Regions from separate parts of the Bacillus sp. FAU18 genome, predicted to be linked through region 1. Evidence: predicted binding sites of a transcription regulator. Region 1 holds the regulator's gene; the other holds the start of a gene.
What was found. The regulator LexA, encoded in region 1, represses DNA repair genes until DNA is damaged. The targets are predictions, from matches to a motif close to CGAACATATGTTCG.
Positions count from the first base shown of each region.

Region 2: a site for LexA is predicted at 3,517-3,530, ahead of AC0OMU_RS08860 (DNA polymerase IV). Genes of this name have one in related genera too.

Region 1 is NZ_JBVYHZ010000003.1:1,195,392-1,203,468, reverse strand. Features, by position in the region: gene tkt (transketolase) at 1-459, opposite strand, end outside; gene AC0OMU_RS06265 (DUF896 domain-containing protein) at 628-861, opposite strand; gene AC0OMU_RS06260 (YneB family resolvase-like protein) at 925-1,578, opposite strand; gene yneA (cell division suppressor protein YneA) at 1,597-1,914, opposite strand; gene lexA (transcriptional repressor LexA) at 2,064-2,681, shown strand; partial or broken gene AC0OMU_RS06245 (hypothetical protein) at 3,053-3,310, opposite strand; partial or broken gene fosB (metallothiol transferase FosB) at 3,219-3,653, opposite strand; gene AC0OMU_RS06235 (YndM family protein) at 3,859-4,308, shown strand; gene pghL (gamma-polyglutamate hydrolase PghL) at 4,335-5,093, opposite strand; gene AC0OMU_RS06225 (hypothetical protein) at 5,318-5,632, opposite strand; gene AC0OMU_RS06220 (YndJ family protein) at 5,718-7,358, opposite strand; gene AC0OMU_RS06215 (DUF4166 domain-containing protein) at 7,355-7,972, opposite strand; gene AC0OMU_RS06210 (hypothetical protein) at 7,977-8,077, opposite strand, start outside.
Region 2 is NZ_JBVYHZ010000003.1:1,665,330-1,673,406, reverse strand. Features, by position in the region: gene coaA (type I pantothenate kinase) at 1-836, shown strand, start outside; gene AC0OMU_RS08880 (VOC family protein) at 841-1,227, shown strand; gene AC0OMU_RS08875 (hypothetical protein) at 1,224-1,382, opposite strand; gene AC0OMU_RS08870 (MDR family MFS transporter) at 1,412-2,665, opposite strand; gene AC0OMU_RS08865 (YqzH family protein) at 3,201-3,407, opposite strand; gene AC0OMU_RS08860 (DNA polymerase IV) at 3,573-4,811, shown strand; gene AC0OMU_RS08855 (YolD-like family protein) at 4,808-5,146, shown strand; gene AC0OMU_RS08850 (GNAT family N-acetyltransferase) at 5,332-5,802, shown strand; partial or broken gene AC0OMU_RS08845 (antibiotic biosynthesis monooxygenase family protein) at 5,812-6,157, shown strand; gene AC0OMU_RS08840 (GNAT family N-acetyltransferase) at 6,150-7,181, shown strand; gene AC0OMU_RS08835 (iron-sulfur cluster biosynthesis family protein) at 7,178-7,501, shown strand; gene AC0OMU_RS08830 (YqkC family protein) at 7,514-7,753, shown strand; gene AC0OMU_RS08825 (alpha/beta hydrolase) at 7,793-8,077, opposite strand, start outside.

The DNA.
Region 1 (8,077 bases):
AATACTGTATGTATAATGATCGACTACGTTAAATGAATCGCGGTTGTATGTTTCCGCTAAATGGCGTTCAGCAATTGCCATACCGACTGCCATGGCAATTCCTTGGCCAAGCGGACCTGTTGTAGCATCAACACCGGCAGTATGTCCGAATTCCGGATGTCCTGGTGTTTTGCTGCCCCACTGGCGGAATCCCTTAAGATCTTCAATACTAAGATCAAACCCGCTTAAATGAAGCATGCTATATAATAGTGCTGACCCGTGTCCAGCAGATAAAACAAAACGGTCACGGTTAAACCAGCCAGGGTTTGCCGGACTTACGTTCATAAATTTTGTCCACAGCGTGTATGCCATTGGAGCGGCTCCCATCGGCATCCCTGGGTGACCAGAATTTGCTTTTTCAATAGCGTCTATTGACAGTGTGCGAATGGTAGCAACTGATTTCTTTTCAATTGTATCCATAAAAATCCCCTTCCTTATGTGTTGTACCCTTACATCATAAATGTCTGACGACTTTTTCTCAACTGTTTCAGCTTAAATTTGAGAGAAACTTGTTGAATTTTGTCACATAAGAGTTTTGATTATAGTATATGCAAAAGAGGAATACGATATTGCCGTATTCCTCTTATATTAGTGAAGTTTGTTATTTCTTTGTTCTCTTTTTAGCTTTTCTGGTGTAACATCATTGCCTTCTGGGTCAATGATTTTCACACTTTTTAACGTGTTCTTCATAGAAGAACGAAAACCTTTCAAGTACTCTTGACGGAGCTTTTGCTGTTCGGCTTTTTCTTCTTCTGTAATAACGCCAGCTTTAGCTTTGGCAGCAAGCTCATTAATTCTGGCAATTTTCGCGTTTGAAATCATGTTAAACTCCTTTATTGCATTTTGTCTATATAGTACTAGATCAAAAAAAGTTTTACAACTGATTCACTCTGCTGTCTCTTCATTCTCTATGTATTCCTGAAAACGCCGGTGAACGGTTGCTTTAGAGACATCATAGCCAAACCCTCTTAGGGTAGCCGCGATTTCAGCAAACGTCAGTTTATTCGCTCTTAGGCGGACGATCTCAGAGATTGGCACCTCTATTTTTTCTTTTCCACTGTTCTCATGTTGGTTTTTTAAGTTTTTTTGCGGTTTAAAACCGTTTTTTACTGCACGCTTCATTCCCCGTCTGATTTTCATGTTGTGAATCTTTCGCTGATACTCTTCCACAATGCTGACGATTTCCAAGACCATTGAGTCAGCCTCCGATAACTCCAGTTCACCTCTGTGAGCCGTTGTATAGACTTTCACACCTTCTCTGTAAATACAATGAAGCAGTGCGATTTTTGCGTTTCCCCGCCCGAGCCTTGTCTCGTCTTGAACCAAAATGACATCAATTCCAGCGTTCTTAATCTCATCAAGCAGCTCAAATACACCATCCCGATCCATTTCATATCCGCTGGCTTTTTCTGAAATCACTTTGACCACTTCCATGCCGTTCTCCGCTGCAATGGCCGTAAGCTCCTCCTCCTGCCGCTTTAATGACGTTTCCTGCTGTTCTTTATTTGTGCTTACACGGGCATAAATGAGTGCTTTCATTTTATCTCTCTTTCCTCTCTATCTTACAGTTGCCAATTCATATGCATCCTGATGCTTCTTTTTCAATGGGATCACTAACTCATCACCCGGCTGGATATCAGATGTCTGTAGTTGATTTTTATCAGCTACCCATTCAATAAAATCATTTTTGTTTATCTTTTTTGTATCTGCTACCTGATCAGCAATTGACCAAAGTGTGTCGCCTTGCTGGACTTCTATTTTAACATACTGATTAAGCTCCTGGCCGCTGCTTGTATATGACAGCATAAGGATAACCGCGCTCAAAATCACTGTGAACAGACCGACAAAAATAATAGATTCTTTACTCATGATCATAACCTCCAACAGGAATGTTTGTTCGCATTTTTATAATTTCAGTATATACGAACAAACGTTTCTGTCAATTGTTTTTTCGAACCTATGTTTGTACTGTAAGGAAAATCATGCTATAATCTTCTTAAAATCGACGTTTTGAGGTGCGAAAAATGACGAAGCTATCAAAAAGGCAACTTGATATCCTCCGTTTTATTAAAGCAGAGGTTAAATCAAAAGGATATCCGCCTTCCGTTAGAGAGATCGGAGAGGCTGTCGGGCTTGCGTCCAGCTCTACTGTCCACGGCCATTTGGCCCGCTTGGAAACAAAAGGACTGATCAGACGGGATCCGACAAAACCAAGAGCAATAGAAATTCTTGATGAAGAAGTAGACATTCCGCAAAGCCAGGTCGTTAATGTACCGGTCATCGGGAAAGTCACGGCGGGATCTCCTATTACAGCAGTAGAAAATATTGAAGAATATTTTCCGCTCCCTGACCGCATGGTTCCTCCAGACGAGCATGTATTTATGCTGGAGATTATGGGAGACAGTATGATAGATGCCGGTATTCTCGATAAGGACTATGTCATCGTTAAACAGCAAAACACAGCGAACAATGGGGAAATTGTAGTTGCGATGACAGAAGATGATGAAGCAACTGTAAAACGATTCTATAAAGAGGATACCCACATTCGCTTGCAGCCTGAGAACCCAACGATGGAACCTATCATTTTGCAGAATGTCAGCATTCTAGGGAAAGTGATTGGCGTGTTCAGAACCGTCCATTAATCTATTGATCTATCAGATGCATGAAATAACCCCCTCTTCCTTTACGGAGAGGGGGTTTGTTGTTCAAAAAAAGCAGGCTCGCCCTGACTTTTGGGTGCGAGCCTGAATAGGAGGAAAAAGAACATCATGTTTACACCATAATTATCCACCAAAAGATTGTTGAAGTCAAGAAATTTTCTTTCCTTCAGGAAACTTTTATCAAAATATGAACGTTTAGAATATTAGACGCTATCTTCTTAAAAACGTTTCATTTTTTAGGTCGTGGAAGGATGCGGTTTCATATTTATTAAGGGGCGAGGCAATTGAAATATACTGAAAATTTAGTACACAGTTTAATTAGTTCATATTTCTGTTAAAACAGCTCGCTTTCTTCATATAAAATGTAATGTGTATTTCAATTTCACCTTCACCCAATCACTTGTGCAGTTCAAAAGATATGGCATCGTTGAACAAGTCGGGTAGAAACCTTCCCCAAACATAAAGTCTCCATTAACACCCTTCTTTCAATTTAACCTTATATGAAATATGGTTGTGATATCAAAAGGCCGTTTCATCATAAAAGTGCATATTCGTTTTTTCTTGTTTGTAATATCGAAGCCTGTCTTGAAGGGTTCCGGTATGAAATTCAAATTTGTGGCCGTCAGGGTCGGTAAAATAAATTGATTTTCGATCGCGTTCATCTCGTTCTCTGCCAGGCAGAATATTGACATGTTGTCTTTTTAATTTAGCTGACACCTCCTCAAATTCATGATCTTCAATTGTAAAAGCAATATGGGTATAAGAAAGCTTAATGTCATTTCTCGGGATGTCTGGTTCTTCATTAAGAGCTAGCCAGATGCCGTTCATATCAAAATATGCAGTTGTTCTTCCCTTTACCAATAGCTTTGCACCAAACACTTTTTAATAAAAATCAATCGATGTATCCAAATGCGAAACTGAAAATAGCAAGTGATTGATTCCTTTTATCTCCACAAATCATTCCCCCCTTGAAAGCTGATCATCCACATATACGACTTTTTCATAAGAAAGTTTCATACAGCTGAAAAAAATACCAGTGTAAACAAAAACGGACTGTTTAAAATAGTAACATGACATTATGAATGGTTTTGAATTGCATTATTTATCACTTGTTTACGCCCAAGAATTTTCTTCAAAAAATAACAATTTAGGTGGTCAAATGAAACATATCATTGCGCTTGCTTCAAAGATTGCTTTCACTCTCGCCCTTTTATATGTGATTTTGGACAGAGTCTATCACGCATCCTTTTTAAGTGTGATGTTTATTGCACTTTTCTTAGGTTTTGTTTCTTATCTTTCTGGTGACATGCTCGTCTTACCCAGAACAAACAATATTACAGCTTCATTGGCTGACTTTGGCCTTTCATTCGTTATTCTTTGGGTATTTGTTTTAACCCAAACAAGAAACGATTTCTCACCATTTGGAGCGGCTCTCCTTTCCGCTGCCTGTCTTACTGTTTTTGAATACTTTTTTCATCGGTATTTACTGAAAAATGTGCTTGATGAAAATTTCCGAAATGAACTGTCAGCGAGAGATAACACGTTGCAGTATCAAACGGAAGCCGCAGACGAGTTGTTTCCCGAAACGAATGAGAAACATAAGGAATAGGAGGCTGTCTTATCGCCTCCTATTTTTCAGTAGCTATTTTTGAGAAAACGGAACATCACTTCTGTAAACTCATAAAACCTCTCATTTTGAGTAACAGCTCTGCTTTTTAAAGAAAAGATGCCGAACAAAGACTTTCGAAAGCCAGTGCTCATTTCTATCTGGATACTTAAACCTGTTTTTGATTTATTTGCAATGTTATTCGGACTAACGCCCGCATGCGGATGGTCCGTATTGAGCAATACAGCAGGAAAACCGGCATGCTGCAATTTCTCAACTAAATCTGCCGCTCTTACGCGATCTGTACCGCCGACTTCGATCTGCTGATCTTCTTCTGCGTACCCGTGTAATGAAATGACATATTCATGGTTTCCCGTCATTTTAAGGGCCCGAGGTTCATCAAAGTGCGTGCTCGTAATGTGCAGGACTGAGTTTCCTGCCGATTTTAAGCCTTCAAATAAATACATCGAGTACTCTTTGCTGAGCTCTCTCGCTACTTCACTTGTCCCGCCTTCAATACCTCCTCCGTGAATAGCTAAAACAAGAACAGGGCTTCCGGTTTCTTTCGTAACAACGTCGTAATCAGAAGGATCTTCATTGTTTTTTAATTCCTCAAAATTCTGATATACATCTTCAGCATAAATTGAAGAAATCGGAGTAAATACCATAAAAATTAACAATAATTTTACAATTTTAATAGTTGATGGAAAACGTTTGGCTATGTTACAATCAACATGCTTCAAGGTATGGAGCAAACGGCGGAGCAGGGATACTTTGGCCGGTTTCATCTACTCCGCCTCTAAGTCCAAATCAACAGGATGTAGGTCTCTTTGAGGCTTTAGCACGAATTCTCTCGTCCTCCTTGTTAAATTTTTGTTAAATTCACAATATTATATACCATTAGCCCGGGCGCTGTTCTTCTCATTTTTGAATTTATGAAAAGTAAGCTGGCACCACCTCCCCCATTTCCATACAAAACAAAAATGCACCTGCCCTTTGGCCTGCGCATTTTTTATTTTCTCTTCATTTTTCGTTTTTTTGCTTGATTTAATTTCATGATGTTTTTTTCAATTTTTCTTATGTTTCGCCTTTGCGGGATTGTTTTCATTTCATAATAAACAGAAATAAACCCGCTTAATGTCACTGCTGCAATATAAAGGACGCGCTGTTTGATCATCCGGTCAGCGTGTCCATGATCATTCGCTTCTTTTTCCAGCCTTTCGATCACAGTTTTATCAAACAGCTGATCGACATACACTTGTTTCATTCCCACTGCAAACCCAGCAGCCAGCCAAAGAATCAGAAATAAACTGATATAAAACACCATAAACCCTTCCTTTCCTGTCTTGATGCGGCGCAGAATTTTAAAACAGTCATCTATTACAACTGGCAGACGAAGCTTCTTCTTTGTATTAGGTTCTTTCAATAGGCTGGTTAATATGTGTAATGCTGTAATGAACAGTTAGAAATTTTATTCCGAACAGCCACATATGATGAACAGCGGTTAATTTGTTGTCATGTGCAGCTTCTATCAGAAAGGTTTCAGATAAAGGAAGCGGACAAGTTCCCGCTCTTGTTTGCAGATAAATCCCCTCATCCCCCGCTCTGCTTTTTCTCCGCCTGCTTGTTAAAACCAGCTTCTCCTGATGATGATATGGTTTTAAAATACCTGTCATGCTGCTGAATGGAAGCGGTAAAGAAATATTCATATACCCCTCTCCATTTGAGCGATACACTGAATAAAGAGCGGTAAAAATGGTTTCGTTTTTTTCATTTGTTCTAATCCAGGCACGAACTCTTTCCCTTCCGTCTTTTTTCGAATGAACACCTTTTATCTTGCTGTACATCCTATACCAGTCAGGGTTCGTCGAAAGATGTATTTGGCCGATTCTTCTGCTGAACCATTCGTAAATAATTGCAAGCGGCCGAAACCACGTGCTCCATGTTACTTTTGCTTTAATATTGTATTCGATGGTTTGTTCATAAAACGAAAGAATGAGCGGCGACAGTTTTTCAGGTGAAAAATCTTTTGAACGCAGGCTGCCCATATCATCCACAAGTCCGCTGTACCGAGCGTTATTTTCAGCTTGAATATTAGCTAAAAATTCTTCTCCAATCTTTCTTTTTCCGTAGATACGGCTGAATGTCTTTACACGGTCTGCATCAAAAGGCTTCGGATCCTCTATTCTCCACCCTATAAGAGCGGGCAATATAACACCAAACGCGTTGACAAAACCGTGAATCCAAATCATCTGATTGATGGTCAATGTAACTTCTTGCCGAAATACACCAAATGAATAAATCATCGAGAAAGCAATCGTTATCATTAAAACAGCGGAAGAAAGCCGAATAAGAAATGTCCCCGTCTTGGTGCGAAAAGCTGCCGTGAACACCAAAAATGCATGAAGATAAATCGCCGCCATATAAATGCTAACCGCAATGACATCAAGTGTTTTTGAATATGTGATGCCCAGCGCGATAAGAAGGGGCGAAAGCAAAATCACCCATGTTATCCAACTGTACAACATCCGATGCTTTCTAATGGTTCTGCCGAGTAAACCATTGAAGATCGGGATCAGAAAAGCAGAATAGTGAAAGTGGACAGCAGTCAGCAAAATGATGAGAGGGCCAAATTGCATGATCTGCAAATGGGCAGCATAAGCAAAAAACCAAAATCCTCCTCCCGTCAAATAAATAAGACCGAACAAAACTGATGTCTCTTCGATTCTATGTATCTTTGTTTCCCAAAGGCGGAGGATCGCATACAATGCAATAAAAATTGTGTACGTCCACCAGATTAGCGCGAAACCCCCAACCTCCGTCACTAGAGCCAGCACCGCAAAGAATGCGGCTACAGGATAGCACTGGATTAGCCCATATTCCATAAACTGAGCAGCACGAACCGGAGATTGACGAAAAACAAAAGGAAAAATTCCCGGCACGAAAAATAGAATGGATAACAAAACGAGTGCCTCTGCCACTGAAATATCCGGTGCTTCCGCTGCAAGAAATCCAATAAAACAAAGCGCACTGACTATGCCATTTCGTTTCATGATTCTCTCTCTTCCTCTTGAAACGTTCCTTTATAAAAGAAAAGAGTGCCCAGAATTGTATTTTGCACATGCACTTCAATGGTGAAACAATTCTTTCTTTCATCAAACGTTTCGCAAACTACGGATGTACCTGTCAGCCATTTCGGCAGCGGGATACTTTTTCCGCATATCAATAGCCATTGCTTTCCCGATGTGATCGTAAGAGAGCCGTCATGAGATGCCTCGAACGTCAAAACAGACAGCAGCAGATGAGGTTTGCCGAAGAAATCAAGTATTCTATTTTCTTTCTCGTCATATATCATTATCGCGTCAAAGAAACGTTTTTTGCCTTTAAAGAAAAATGTACGATTCCATTCTATCCCTGTATGTTGCGATTTCAAAAGACAAGTTCTATTTTGTATTGTAAATGGGATGTCTTTGCCTCTTTCTGAAAAGAAGCATCTGAAAAAAACACCAAGCTTTAACAGCATTCTAACCAGAAAAGAGCCTCCGCTTATTTCTGACATCGTTCCCGTCCCGCTGAATGTATGAGACCCATCTAATTGGTACCGTTTCTGCAGCTTGGGATGCAGCAAATGATAGTTAATAGTTGATTTTTCATAAATCGAACTCACAATGTCACTTCTTTCTCTTTCGTTTTGTGCGCCTGGCACTGGGAAGCTGCAGGCTAAGAGCGCCGCTTGCCGCAGAAAACACACTCAACAGAACCCATATGAATA
Region 2 (8,077 bases), 470 kb from region 1:
TGAATGATTATCTATCTGTTGAAGAAGTGGAAACGATCTATATTCCGCTTGTTCGCTTGCTTCATTTGCATGTCAAGTCTGCGGCTGAACGCAATAAGCATGTCAATGTTTTTCTGAAGCACCCACATTCAGCTAAAATTCCGTTTATTATCGGCATTGCCGGCAGTGTCGCAGTCGGAAAAAGCACGACGGCGCGGATCTTGCAGAAGCTGCTTTCGCGTTTGCCTGACCGTCCAAAAGTGAGCCTTATCACGACAGATGGTTTTTTATTTCCTACTGCCGAGCTGAAAAAGAAAAATATGATGTCTAGAAAAGGGTTTCCTGAAAGCTATGATGTAAAGGCGCTGCTCGAATTTTTGAATGACTTAAAATCAGGAAAGGACAGCGTAAAGGCCCCGGTGTATTCCCATCTAACCTATGACCGCGAGGAAGGTGTGTTCGAGGTTGTAGAACAGGCGGATATTGTGATTATTGAAGGTATTAATGTCCTTCAGTCGCCCACCTTGGAGGATGACCGGGAAAACCCGCGTATTTTTGTTTCCGATTTCTTTGATTTTTCGATTTATGTGGATGCGGAGGAAAGCCGGATTTTCACTTGGTATTTAGAGCGTTTTCGCCTGCTTCGGGAAACTGCTTTTCAAAATCCTGATTCATATTTTCATAAATTTAAAGACTTGTCCGATCAGGAGGCTGACGAGATGGCAGCCTCGATTTGGGAGAGTGTCAACCGGCCGAATTTATATGAAAATATTTTGCCGACTAAATTCAGGTCAGATCTCATTTTGCGTAAGGGAGACGGGCATAAGGTCGAGGAAGTGCTGGTAAGGAGGGTATGAAATTGTGCATCATATCGAACTGTATGTCTCTGATTTGGAGGCGTCTAGGCGGTTTTGGGGCTGGTTCTTAAAAGAACTTGGCTATAAAGAGTATCAAAAATGGAGCTCAGGCATCAGCTGGAAGAAAGATCGTTTTTACCTAGTGATTGTGCAGGCGAAAGAGCCATTTCTAGAGCCGAAATACCATAGATGCCGAGTCGGTCTGAACCATCTCGCATTTCATGCTGAATCCAAGCTTCAAGTCGATCAGATGACTGAAAAATTGACGGCAAAAGGTTATCGTGTGTTGTACCGAGACAGGCATCCTTTTGCCGGAGGAGACGGGCATTATGCAGTCTTTTGTGAGGATCCAGACCGGATTAAGGTAGAGCTCGTTGCCCCAAGCTGTTAATCGTGATCTTCGGACAGGCTGTTCAGCTTTTTCTCAATGCGATCCAGCTGCGCCTTTCGGTTTTTCGCATACTTGAAGCCTGTAACAGCCGCAAAGACGACAGCAGCAAATATAATAAATACAAACAGCTGAAACATTACATCACCTATATTCATGTTCTTCACCTCGTGTTTGCGGGAGAGATTCATTCTCTTCCGTTTTTTATGTAAAGCGGCTTTTCCAGACGGGAACGGTGTTTTGTGGTCTCTGTTTTCATTTGCCGATAGGCGAACGCTAAAAATGGCAGGCCGAGCAGGGTAATGCCGCTCAGGACAGAAAAAATATAAATCGGCCGGCCAGCGCCAAACAGGTCTATACATATCCCCCCGACCCAAGGGCCGATGACGTTTCCGAGCTGTGAAAAACCGATTGCCCCGAAATAAGTGCCTTTTAATCCTGGTTTTGCAATCTGGTCTACATACAAATCCATCATAGAGAACAAAAGAACTTCGCCGATTGTAAATGTGATGACAATCATCACAATAGATGGAACACCGTGCGATACGGTGAAAATGGCCATGCTGATACTAACCATCACATTACCGAGCATCAGAGAACAAAGCGGCGAAAACCGTTTTGCAAAATGGACAATGGGAAATTGCGTCGCCAACACAACGATTGCGTTTAATGTCAGCATCAGCCCATACAGCTTCGTTCCATTGCCGATCAAGGGGCTCTGCGCCATATACTGAGGGAATGTGGAACTCAATTGTGAGTAGCCGAAGGTGCATAGCGTAATGCCGACCAAAGCAATGGTAAAAAGATAATCCTTTTGCGTGATCATAAACGCTTCCCGCACGCTCATATTTCGGGACTGGGCTGGTGCTGATAAGGATGGATGTTTTTTAAATTGGAGGGCAAGCACAATTCCGTATAGTCCGTAAATGACTGCAGGCACCAAAAAGGGCGTAGTCGATTGCGATGAGCCGAAATATAGGCCAAGCACAGGTCCGAAGACAACGCCGATATTAATAGCTGCATAGCGTAAATTAAAAACTAGCAGTCTCGTTTTTTCTTCTGTCATATCAGACAGCAAGGCCTTTGAAGCGGGCTCAAACAGTGATTTGCAAAGACCGTTTAATGCGTTAACTACAAAAAACACCCAGAGATGAGATGCCGCCGCAAAGCCTGCAAATACCAGCATCCATCCAAAAATCGATACAAGCATCATGTTTTTTCTGCCGAATTTATCTGAGATATATCCGCCGTAAAAGCTTGCGAGGATGCCGACTGATGAGCTCGCGGCAATGACCAGCCCTGCATAGGAAGCTGATGCGCCTTGGACGGCTGTCAAATAAATCGCTAAAAAAGGAATGCTCATCGATGTTGCCATTCTGCCGAAAATGGTTCCGATTATAATTGTCCAGCTGATCGGGTGGATATCTTTCCATTTCTTCATGAATTATATTCTCTCCTGTCTATCATATATGAAAAAATTTCCTTCTCCAATAGATCATTCAAAATATTTCGTTTTTGACATGTAGTATGCCTGATTGTATTGATGGCAATATACTATGCGTTGAGGATGCGTGTGGCTGACGGAGTTTACATCTTGAAATTGAAGAAGGAAAATGACGGGATGTCCGATGAAAAGCAAAGCGATTGGTCAGTGAGAGTGTGTTAGTTTAAGCCGCCAGGACGTAGATCATATCGGCAGTGAAACCGGCTATGAGATCAAGATGTAAGCTGAAAACCGATGGACCGCATGACAGAACAAGAGAGCACATCTCTTAGAAAAAGTGTATACGCGTGATCATGGACAGCTTATTCCGTTTTACGCGAACATTGAGGGAAATTTTATGCCAGGCCATATGAATCTATGGAGCGTGAGAAAATCCTGCTTTTTTCTGTAAGCCTGAAACTGTTTATTTGTTTCGGGCGGTGTTTTCAAAGGGAAGCCGCATCAGCGGCTGAACGAACTGACAGTCATGCGTTTAAGAGAACAGGCCTTGGTTTGTGACATAGTCATAAATGATATCTTCTATATGCGCATGCAAATCCTCATCCGGTTCTTCATTCCGTCTCTCTTGTAGAGCCGCTTTCAGGCTTTGTTTTTCATACGGGCTTAACGGATCTATAGCAACGTTTCTGCCGTATTGACGCAATGCCTGTCCCATCATTTTTTCGACAAATTTCTCCATCATGACTCTCCTATCCTTATGCTTCGCTTTTATTCTACTAAATGTTTTTCTTCTCTCAAACCCTTGGATCATATTTTCTGTCAGACAAGAATCATTTACCAGTATAAAACGAACATACTTTCGCATATAATGAAAAACGAACATAAGTTCTTTTTAGAGGTGTGTATGATGAAAGAAAAAGTGATTTTTCTCGTTGACATGCAATCGTTTTATGCATCTGTAGAGAAAGCGGAAAATCCACATTTGAAAAATAGGCCCGTCATTGTTTCGGGTGACCCTGAAAAAAGGGGCGGAGTCGTATTGGCTGCCTGCCCGCTGGCGAAACAAAAGGGTGTGGTAAATGCTTCACGGCTGTGGGAGGCGCAGGAAAAGTGTCCTGAGGCTGTTGTGCTCCGGCCGCGTATGCAACGGTATATTGATGTATCACTGCAAATTACGGCCATTCTCGAGGAGTATACAGACCTTGTGGAGCCGTATTCTATCGATGAACAGTTCATGGACATTACAGGCAGCCAGAAGCTGTTTGGGACGCCGATGGAGATCGCGAAAAGCATTCAGGGCAGAATCATGCGGGAGATCGGCGTTTATGCACGGGTCGGAATCGGCCCTAACAAAGCGCTGGCCAAAATTGCGTGTGACAATTTTGCCAAAAAGAATAAAAACGGTATTTTTACCTTAACGAAAGAAAATATGAAAACCGAAATGTGGCCGCTCCCGGTGGGCAGCATGTTTGGTGTCGGGAGCCGCATGAAGCATCATTTAAATCGAATGGGCATCAGCACGATCGGCGGGCTCGCGGCTTTTCCGCTCGATCTTTTAAAAAAGAAATGGGGCATTAACGGCCACGTGCTGTGGATGACGGCAAACGGAATCGACTATTCCCCTGTGTCAACTTCGTCTCTGGACGGGCAAAAGGCGATAGGCCATGGAATGACTCTCCCGAGAGACTACGAACACTTTGACAAAGAAATCAAGGTCGTATTGCTTGAGCTGAGTGAAGAAGTGTGCAGGCGAAGCCGAAACGCCGGGGTCATGGGACAGACAGTGTCAGTGAGCTGCCGGGGTGCTGATTTTGATTGGCCGACGGGCTTCAACCGGCAAGTGAAGCTGGCAGAGCCGACTAATTCTACGCAGGATGTATATGAGGCTGTACGCCGGCTGTTTCTTACATTTTGGGACGGGAAACCCGTCCGCCGTCTCGGTGTCAATCTGTCTCAGCTCTCATCTGATGACATATGGCAGCTCAATTTATTTCAGGATTATGCAAAGAAAATGAGCCTAGGCTATGTGATGGACGGCATTAAAAATCGATTCGGCGACACAGCAATCATCAGGGCGGCGTCACTGACAGCGGCAGGCCAGGCATTTGAACGTGCGGCTAAAATAGGGGGGCATTATAAATGAACGACCATTTAAAAAGGGGCAACCTGCTGTGGGAAGGGAGCAGGATGTTTCTGCCGGAACATAAGCAAAGCCTGCTGGAGAGAAAGCGACTTAAACAGAAGCTGCAAAAGCCGATCCTTGACCCCGATAAGCTGGAAGAGATGAATCAAACGCTTTGCGCCGCGATGGAGTTCGCTCAGGATATCACTGTCAGCTGCTTTCAGGACGGTGAGATTGTCCGCTGCACCGGGAAAATCTGCCGGTATGAAGAGTTTGAAAAAGCAGTATGGATAAAAGGAGACGAGGATCAGCTTTATAAGCTGAAACTTGATCAAGTGCTTGATATTGTGTTGTAAAGTTTCTCCTCCTGCTTGGGGGAGAAATAGGTTTAAAATGATCAAACATTGTTCCCTCGGCAGTCTGGAAACGTATGATAAAGGAAAGAAGGCATTTACAATTCCAGCCAGGCAAAATATAATTTTTATATTGTGAGAAAAAGAGCTGACATTCGTTTTGCCAGACGGAGGGAGATCAAACCGTAATGGATATTCGAACAATCACGTCTTCAGATTATGAAATGGTAACGTCTGTACTGAATGAATGGTGGGGCGGCAGACAGCTGAAAGAAAAATTGCCTAGACTATTTTTTGAGCATTTTCAGGACACAAGCTTTATTACATCCGAACATAACAGCATGACGGGATTTTTAATCGGATTTCAATCGCAATCGGATCCTGAAACGGCGTACATTCATTTTTCCGGTGTGCATCCAGATTTCAGAAAAATGCAAATTGGGAAACAATTGTATGATGTATTTATCGAAACAGTAAAACAAAGAGGCTGCACCCGGGTAAAGTGCGTCACTTCACCTGTGAATAAGGTATCAATCGCATATCACACAAAATTGGGGTTTGATATTGAAAAGGGCACCAAGACGGTAAATGGCATCTCAGTGTTTGCAAACTATGATGGCCCGGGCCAAGACAGGGTACTGTTTGTCAAAAACATATGAGGGGGAAATATGATGGATTTTTTATCAAAAACACCTGAGCCTCCTTACTATGCAGTCATTTTTTCTTCTGTTAAAAGCGAAAATGACACAGGATATGGAGAAACAGCGGAGCGGATGGTATCGCTTGCGGCGGATCAGCCTGGATTTTTAGGCGTGGAAAGCGTACGTGAAGCGGATGGAAGGGGCATCACAGTTTCCTATTGGGACAGTATGGACGCAATTAACCATTGGAGGCATCACATTGAACATCAAGCGGCAAAAGAAAAAGGAAAAAGCGTTTGGTACAAGTCGTATGCAGTCCGCGTCACAAAAGTCGACAGACAGCGGCTGTTTCAGGAGGAACACGAATGATTGAATTTCTCCAGCATAAGGAAGACGCTATAGCGCATGAGATTTTAGCCGTACAGATCCCCGCCTACATAAAGGAAACAGAGATTATCGGTTTTGACGGTATTCCCGCTTTACAAGAGAAGGTGGAGGATGTTCAAGCATCTCATGAACGGTTTGCGGGATATCGGGAAAACGGCAAGCTGATCGGTGTCATTTCATATGAGAAAAACATGCATCATCTCACCATTTGCAGGCTTGTTGTGCATCCTGACGGTTTCAGAAAAGGAATTGGACGATCACTTCTGCAATTTGTCATTGATCATAATGAAGACGCTGAGAAAATCGAAGTAGTCACAGCCGAGAACAATATCCCGGCCGTGTCACTCTATACACAGGCCGGATTCCAAAAGGCAGAAACCGTCAAAGCAGCGCAGGGTCTATTGCTGTCGGTCTTTCATTTGTATCCGAAAAGAAAAGTTGAGGTCATTCTCTACAACGAAAAATGGGCAGAATGTTTCGATGAAGAAAAAGAACGGCTGAAGCTGGTGTTCGGGCCAGAGATTATCGCTGTTCATCACATCGGAAGCACATCAATACCGAACATGGCAGCGAAGCCAATCATTGATATGTTAATTGAAGTCAGAAGCATTGAAGCCGTGAGCCAATTTGATGAACAAATGAAGGCTAACGGCTATATACCAAAAGGTGAGAACGGCATAGCGGGCAGGCGTTATTTCCAAAAGGGCGGAAATAAACGCACTCATCATGTCCATATGTACGAACAGGGAAACCCTGCTATCGAAAGGCATCTGTTATTCAGAGATTATCTCAGAGCTCATCCAAACATAGCGAAGGAATACGCCGTTCTCAAAAAACGGCTGGCGGCCCAGCATCCTGACAGCATCAATCAGTACATACAAGGGAAAGATGAGTGGATCAAGACTGCAGAAGAAAATGCGAAGCGGTGGAAAAAAGGCAGAAACAATGCGAATGGCAGTGTTGTATGCTACAATAGCGAAAATGATGAAAACGGGGGTTTCACCTTATGAACATACATGTGACAGATGCAGCAAAACAGGCACTGCAGCAGGCGTTTGATGCCAACCCGGGGAAAAAAGCCCAGCTTCGTTACGATGCAGAAGGATGCGGCTGCGCGGTAAGCGGTGTCCCGACAATCTGGCTGGCAGAAGAATTAACGGGACAGTGCGAGCAGCTGGAAACGAACGGCATTCCGCTGTATATCCAATCGTCGCAAAAAGTGTTTTTTGACGATCAAATGACGATCGATTACAATGAAAAAGCCAAAACATTGGCGCTGAAAAGCCCGGCTGAAATGCTCAGCCCCAGAATGAGCATATTAGTAAAGTAGGAGACGCGAAACGTGGAACAAAAGCTGAAGGCAATGAAGAACACAGCACAAAATAAAACGTGGGTATCCTTCCTGAATCAAAACCATCCCTATACCTTGCTTCACTGGTCAATTGGAGGAGCAGAGTCCATCAAGAAAGATGTCTGGCTATTGCAGGATGAAATGACCTTTGAGACGCAGGAGTTTACAACGATAGATCTTGCGATTGAATGGATCAGAGAAAATATGGATGGCATTACCGACGTTCTGTAACATAAAAAAGCGAAAGAGCCGAAGAGGCCTTTCGCTTTTTTATTCTGTTGAATCATTCATGTTGTCTAAAAACTCCTGTACCGTTTTTCGGTACGTATCCCGATTTTTGGTATATGACATGGCGTGTTCACCGTTCTCGGCAATGTACAGCGCTTTCGGCCCGCGTTTCTTTTCATAAAGCCGCTCGGTTGAAGAAACAGGAATGTAGTCATCATCCTTACTGTGAATAAAGAGGACCGGCTTTTCGATTTTATCAATGACAGCAAGCGGAGATACTTCGCGTGCGCGATAGCCGCCTCTCAGCTTCAAAAAGAAGTCGGCGAT